Regions from separate parts of the Clostridium sp. CS1-1 genome, predicted to be linked through region 1. Evidence: a T-box and tRNA genes for the amino acid it is inferred to sense, from the RefSeq annotation. Region 1 holds a T-box; the other holds one or more tRNA genes.
The links. A T-box is a leader RNA that pairs with one kind of tRNA and senses whether it is charged. The one in region 1 lies ahead of tyrS (tyrosine--tRNA ligase), so its partner is inferred to be a tRNA-Tyr.

Region 1 (3,422 bases):
TGGTGAAAAGGAACACTATGATAATTACTGGAAAGAGGTTAATGAAACTAAAACTCGTGATAAAGTTATTCAAAGATTAAAAGAATTAAATGCGCCAAAGGAGGAATTGGACTTAATAGAAAAAGCAAAGCACAACTCAGACGCCTTAATTGCAACAGAAGATGCTGCTATGAAGGCAGTAACTGCTGGGGACTTACAAAAGGCGAGGGTATTAATGTTTGATAATAATTATGATTCTAACAAAAAAATCATCGCAGACCCTATAAATGAATTCCAAAACAAAATGAATACTAGGGCACAAAATGAAACTGAGCAAGCTAAAAAAACTCTAAATATTGCTATGATTTTTACTAATGCTTTAATTATAATTCTTACTACCTTTATACTGTGTGTGTTTGTTGTAATGTCCAAAAAGATTTTTGGATTATCAAAGGTTTCTGACAAGCTCGAAGAACTTGCTAGTAATGAAGGTGACTTAACGTTAAGGTTAAATATAGATAGCAAAGATGAAATAGGACAAATAGCAGGTGCTTATAATAAAATGGTAGAGAATTTACAAACTCTAATCAAAGAAGTAACAAATACAACAGATAAAGTTGTAAATTCATCACAACACTTAATGTATACTAGCGAAGAAATCTCTGTTAAAATGAAAAACATATATGAGTCTGCAGAGCAAGTAGCAAAAGCTTCAGAAGATTTAAGTGCTACTATAGAAGAGATTAATGCATCTTCTCAAGAAATTGAATTAAATACGAACAATCTTACTAATAGAGCAAATGATGGTACCGAATCTGCAGTAGAGATTCAAGAGAGAGCAATTGCCGTAAAAAACAAAGGGGAAAGTGCTATTATTGTTGCGAATAATGTAAATGATGATAATTTATTAGATATTAAACAAGCTATTGAGGCCGGCAAAGTTGTTACTGAAATTAGAGATATGTCACAAGCTATAGCAAATATTGCATCCCAAACAAATTTATTATCACTAAATGCTGCAATAGAAGCTGCAAGAGCTGGCGAACAGGGAAAAGGATTTGCTGTTGTTGCAGATGAAGTAAGAAAGCTTGCGGAACAATCTTCTACTACGGCATCGAAAATACAAGAAGTCGTAACCGGAGTTGAGGATGCTTTCTCAAATCTCTCAAATAGTGCTGAAAAAGTATTGGAATTTATAAATAATCAGGTGAAATTAGATTATGAACTCTTAGTGGAAACAGGCATACAGTATGAAAAGGATTCTGCCTTTATAAATAATATAACAAAACAAATATCAGGCTCTTCAAAATTTGTACTTGAAACTATAGAAGAAGTAAATAATGCCATACAAAATGTTTCTGCAACAGCTGAAGAAACAGCAGCAAGTTCTGATGAAATATTAAATAACATAAATGAAACTGCATTAAGCATGGATAAAGTAGCTGAAGCTTCTAGAGAACAGGCAGAGCTAGTAAAAAATTTAAGCAATATGGTTAGAAAGTTTAAAGTATAGAATTTAGAGTGCTTATCTAAAAGATAAGCACTCTTTAGAATTTTATATGTATACTAAAATATCTATTTCATGGGTATAATATAAAGATTATTATAAAAGTAGCAAAATTACTTGAAATAAAAAAGAATAATCAATCTATTGAAATATTAATACATATATGATAGTATTATTTAAAACTTGAAATTTCTAAATGCTTTGAAGAGAAAGAGTAAGATATCTTTATCTTTTACAGAGAACTCCTGTTAGCTGAGAGGGAGTAAAGAAGAGTGTTCCGAATACATCTCTGAGCACCACACCAAATCTTTCGCAATTTGAAAGTAGTAGGCTGTAGGCGGGTCCTTTCGACCGTTAAAATGATAGAGTATCATGTCTAGTTAAGGCATTGTACTTGAAAAGGTTAGCATTGTGAGATGCTGATAAATTAAGGTGGTACCACGAATATTACTCTCGTCCTTATATGTTTATAAGGATGAGAGTTTTTTTATTTTACAAAAAAATAAATAACTATATAGTATAGGAGGAATTAAAATGATAAGTGTAGAAAATCAAATAAAAATAATAAAAAAAGGCTCTGCTGAAATAATTAATTTAAAAGAATTAGAGGGAAAATTAGTAAAATGCCAAAAGGAAAATAAGCCTTTAATAGTTAAGCTGGGGCTTGACCCAAGTGCGCCAGACATACACATTGGTCATGCGGTAGTATTAAGAAAAATTAAACAACTACAAGATTTAGGGCACAAGGTTGTAATAATAATAGGAGATTTTACTGGAATGATAGGCGACCCTACAGGGAAATCAAAAGCACGGAAACAGTTAACAAGAGAAGAGGTTCTTGAGAATGCTAAAACCTATGAAAAACAGATATTTAAAATACTGGATAGAGATAAAACAGATTTAAGGTTCAATAGCGAATGGCTAGCAAAGTTGAATTTTAAAGATGTAATTGAATTAGCTTCAAAGTATACAGTAGCAAGAATGCTAGAAAGAGAAGACTTTAAGAATAGATTTAAAAATCAGTTGAGCATTGGAATACATGAGTTTTTCTACCCTTTAATGCAAGCTTACGATTCAATTTCTATTAAAGCAGATATTGAATTTGGTGGAACAGACCAAAGATTTAATCTTTTAATGGGAAGAACTCTTCAAGAAGAGTACGGACAAGAAAGACAAATAGCTATATTTATGCCTTTACTGGAAGGAATAGATGGTAAGGAAAAGATGAGCAAAAGCTTAGGAAATTATGTTGGTATTGAAGAAAGTCCTAATAATATGTACACAAAGATTATGCAGATACCAGATAACCTAATAATAAAGTATTTTGAGCTAGCAACAGATATACATCCTGATAAAATTGATGAAATAAAAGAGAAGATTGAAAAGGATCAAGTTAATCCGAGAGATATAAAAATGAGACTTGCCAAGGAGGTTGTTACCTTATACCACAGTGAAAAAGAAGCATTGGCAGCAGAAACACACTTTAAAAGTTTATTTCAAAACAATGAAATCCCAGAAGATATACCAAATATAAAAATAATGCCAGAGGAAAATATAGTTAATGTTATTACTAAGTTTAGTCCAGAAACTTCAAAAAGTGAGGTCAAGAGACTTGTAGCACAAGGCGGCGTAAAAATAAATGGAGATAAAGTTGTAGACTTTAATAATCTGATTTTAAGTGATAAGGATATAGTTCAAGTAGGAAAAAGAAGGTTTTTTAGAGTATCAATTGAATGTTAGTATAGATATCTTAGCATAGAATTAGATTAGTGTGTTATAGACACTGTTTTGATCATAACTCATAATAACATCAAGTACTTCAGTGTGGAAAGATAAAAAATATCATGTTTTGCTTATTAAATCAAACAAATAAGTAATGACAAAAAATAAAAGAGATTTAAGATATGTTGACTAAATAAGCATTTTTTCGTAAAAT
Region 2 (3,422 bases), 2.5 Mb from region 1:
ATTCAATTATTCAGAGAATGGAAATATTCACAGTTTAACAGATTCGGATAAATCTAAGTTGATGTCTGTATCAAGTAAGCTATCAGTAGTTGATTATCAGAAAGTAAAAGAATATCTTATAAAAGCAGATAATAGCGATATAAGAGATGTTATGAAATTACTTAAAGAAAGACTATCAGATAAAGAATATGATAAAATTAGATATATTGAAAGTAAGCTTGCAATCAATGAAACGATAGAGCAATAGTAAAACTGGGACAAAAAAGGTACTTGTGCCTATAGATTGTCACAGTTTATTTTTTATTTATCTTTCTATAACCCTTATGCAGCAAGGCCATAAGCCGAGGACATTAATTTAAAAAGATATTAGAGAGATTTAGAAAAAATAATCATCTAGTAATTATTAAATTGTATTTATCCGATGACTACCCGCTCTTTACTCCCTCGCACTCTGTGAAAGCGACTATCACCAAATCAGAGATTTGGGATATCTGCTTTTCTACAAGGGTACGTTGCGAGCGGCTACGTCCCTGGATAACGATTTCTAAGCATCAGGTGGAGTTAAAACTCCATCTGATGCCAAGAACTCTGTTTATGTAAAATGTTCTGTGTCGACAAGTTATTATAATTTAAGATAAAAATAAAAATGAATTAGTGAGAAAAAATTAGAAATACATAGTAATTTAAAGAAATTACAGCTAAATATTGGTTAAATGAGCTTATATGGGGTTGAAAATATTCTTATAACATTGTATACTAATCCATGTCAGATCGGTTGAGAAACAAACCGACAGAACAAGATAAGCTGGCATAGCTCAGCAGGTAGAGCAACTGACTTGTAATCAGTAGGTCGCGAGTTCGATTCTTGCTGCCAGCACCAAGCAAATATGGAGGAATTCCCGAGTGGCCAAAGGGGGCAGACTGTAAATCTGTTATCATTGATTTCGATGGTTCGAATCCATCTTCCTCCACCATAATAAGGGCGCATAGCTCAGCCGGGAGAGCACCTGCCTTACAAGCAGGGGGTCACAGGTTCGATCCCTGTTGTGCCCACCAAAAGTTAATATTAATAAGCTGGCATAGCTCAGCAGGTAGAGCAACTGACTTGTAATCAGTAGGTCGCGAGTTCGATTCTTGCTGCCAGCACCAAGTAAATATGGAGGAGTTCCCGAGTGGCCAAAGGGGGCAGACTGTAAATCTGTTATCATTGATTTCGATGGTTCGAATCCGTCCTCCTCCACCATAAGTAAAGCACTTTTTAAGTGTTTTATTTTTTTTAGACATAATGCATTTTACTTTAAAAAATACATAGTACATAATATAAAATTGAATATAACTCTTATCAAGAGAGGTGGAGGGAAAGGGCCCGATGAAACCCGGCAACCAGCTTTAAAGCTAAGGTGCCAATTCCTGCAGTAATGATCTGCAAGATAAGAGAGTTGTTAAGCTATTTAACCTCTTCTTATAGAAGGGGTTTTTATTTTTAATTTTAAAAGTTTTAAAGGAGGCAAAGTGATGAGAAGATTATTTACTTCAGAATCAGTTACAGAAGGACATCCAGATAAAATTTGTGATCAGATTTCAGATTCTATTCTTGATGCTATATTAGAAAAAGACCCAAATGGAAGAGTAGCTTGCGAAACAGCAGTTACTACAGGTATGGTTATGGTTATGGGAGAAATATCAACTAACTGTTATGTTGATATCCCAAGATTAGTTAGAAAGACTATAGAAGAAATAGGATACACTAGAGCTAAATTTGGATTTGACTGTGATACATGCGCGGTTCTTACTTCAATAGATGAACAGTCATCAGATATAGCTATGGGAGTTGATGAAGCTCTAGAGTCTAAAATGGGACAAATGGATAAAATGGAAGCTGTAGGTGCAGGAGATCAGGGAATGATGTTTGGTTTTGCTACAAATGAAACACCTGAATATATGCCTATGCCAATAAGTCTAGCTCATAAGCTTTCAAGAAGATTATCTGAAGTAAGAAAAAGTGAAACTTTAACATACTTAAGACCAGATGGAAAAACACAAGTTACTGTGGAGTATGAAAATGATAAACCAGTTAGAGTTGATGCAATAGTTATATCAACTCAACACGATCCAGAGACAACTCGTGAACAAATAGAAAAAGACATGTTAGAGCATGTAATAAAGCCTGTTATACCAGCAAATCTTTTAGATGATAATACTAAGTATTTTATAAATCCAACAGGAAGATTCGTTGTTGGAGGCCCACAAGGAGATGCAGGATTAACTGGAAGAAAAATAATTGTTGATACTTATGGTGGATATGGTAGACATGGCGGTGGAGCATTCTCGGGAAAAGATCCAACTAAGGTTGATAGATCTGCTGCATATGCTGCAAGATGGGTTGCTAAAAACCTTGTTGCTGCTGGAGTTGCAGATAAGCTAGAAATACAAGTTGCTTATGCTATAGGAGTAGCTAAACCTGTATCTATTACTGTTGATACTTTTGGAACAGGTAAAATAGATGATGGTAAGATCATAGAAATAGTAAATAAGGTGTTTGATTTAAGACCTGCTGCTATAATAAATGAATTAAATTTAAGAACACCGATATACAAACAAGTTGCAGCTTATGGACATTTTGGAAGAACTGATGTAAATGTTCCATGGGAAGGTTTAAGTAAAGTTGAAGAAATAAAGAAATATTTATAGTAAAAAAACTCTTATGCTTGTGCATAAGAGTTTTTTTACTAGTTAAGAATTAAGAGTGAAGAGTTGAAATTTTAAATTCTAACTCTCAACTACTAACTATAAAAAATATGTTATAATTAAAATAAAGTGAAAGTGAAACACAAAAAAGAAATAGGAGCGAGCTTATGCAAGAAATACAGGGTGTTGTGGAAGATATAGTATTTCAAAATGAGGAAAATGGTTACGTAGTGTCTAGGGTTAAAAGTGGAAAAGAAACTATAACAATAGTTGGTTGTATACCATACATAACTGAAGGTCAAAATCTAAAATTGGGTGGTGAATGGGTATTACATCCGCAATTTGGTCAGCAGTTTAAGGTATCCTCATGTGAAGAAATAGTGCCAAGTTCTATTTTAGGGATTGAAAGGTACTTAGCCTCTGGAATAATAGCAGGTATAGGCCCTGTTACTGCTAAGAAAATTGTTGAAAAGTTTGGAGATAGAACCTTAGAGGTATTAGATAATGATATAGAAAGATTAAAAGAAATAGATGGTATTGGTCAAAAAAAGATAGCTTTAATATGTGAGTCCTATTCCAAACAAAATGAAGTGAGAAATGTAATGATTTTTCTGCAGACATATGGAATTACTCCAAATCAGTGTGTAAAGATTCATAAAAGATTTGGGGCTGAATCCATAAAGATTGTGAAGGAGAATCCTTATATATTAACTGAGGAAATATCTGGTGTAGGA

Region 2: it has a tRNA-Tyr gene. The T-box ahead of tyrS (tyrosine--tRNA ligase) is inferred to sense a tRNA for this amino acid. The anticodon was not compared.

Annotation. Positions count from the first base shown of each region.
Region 1 is NZ_CM148680.1:2,751,627-2,755,048, reverse strand. Features, by position in the region: gene AC0N0V_RS13005 (methyl-accepting chemotaxis protein) at 1-1,492, shown strand, start outside; T-box leader at 1,679-1,950, shown strand; gene tyrS (tyrosine--tRNA ligase) at 2,021-3,226, shown strand.
Region 2 is NZ_CM148680.1:152,486-155,907, forward strand. Features, by position in the region: gene AC0N0V_RS00740 (hypothetical protein) at 1-247, shown strand, start outside; tRNA gene AC0N0V_RS00745 (tRNA-Thr) at 805-880, shown strand; tRNA gene AC0N0V_RS00750 (tRNA-Tyr) at 890-974, shown strand; tRNA gene AC0N0V_RS00755 (tRNA-Val) at 981-1,056, shown strand; tRNA gene AC0N0V_RS00760 (tRNA-Thr) at 1,074-1,149, shown strand; tRNA gene AC0N0V_RS00765 (tRNA-Tyr) at 1,159-1,243, shown strand; SAM riboswitch class I at 1,337-1,437, shown strand; gene metK (methionine adenosyltransferase) at 1,516-2,691, shown strand; gene recD2 (SF1B family DNA helicase RecD2) at 2,856-3,422, shown strand, end outside.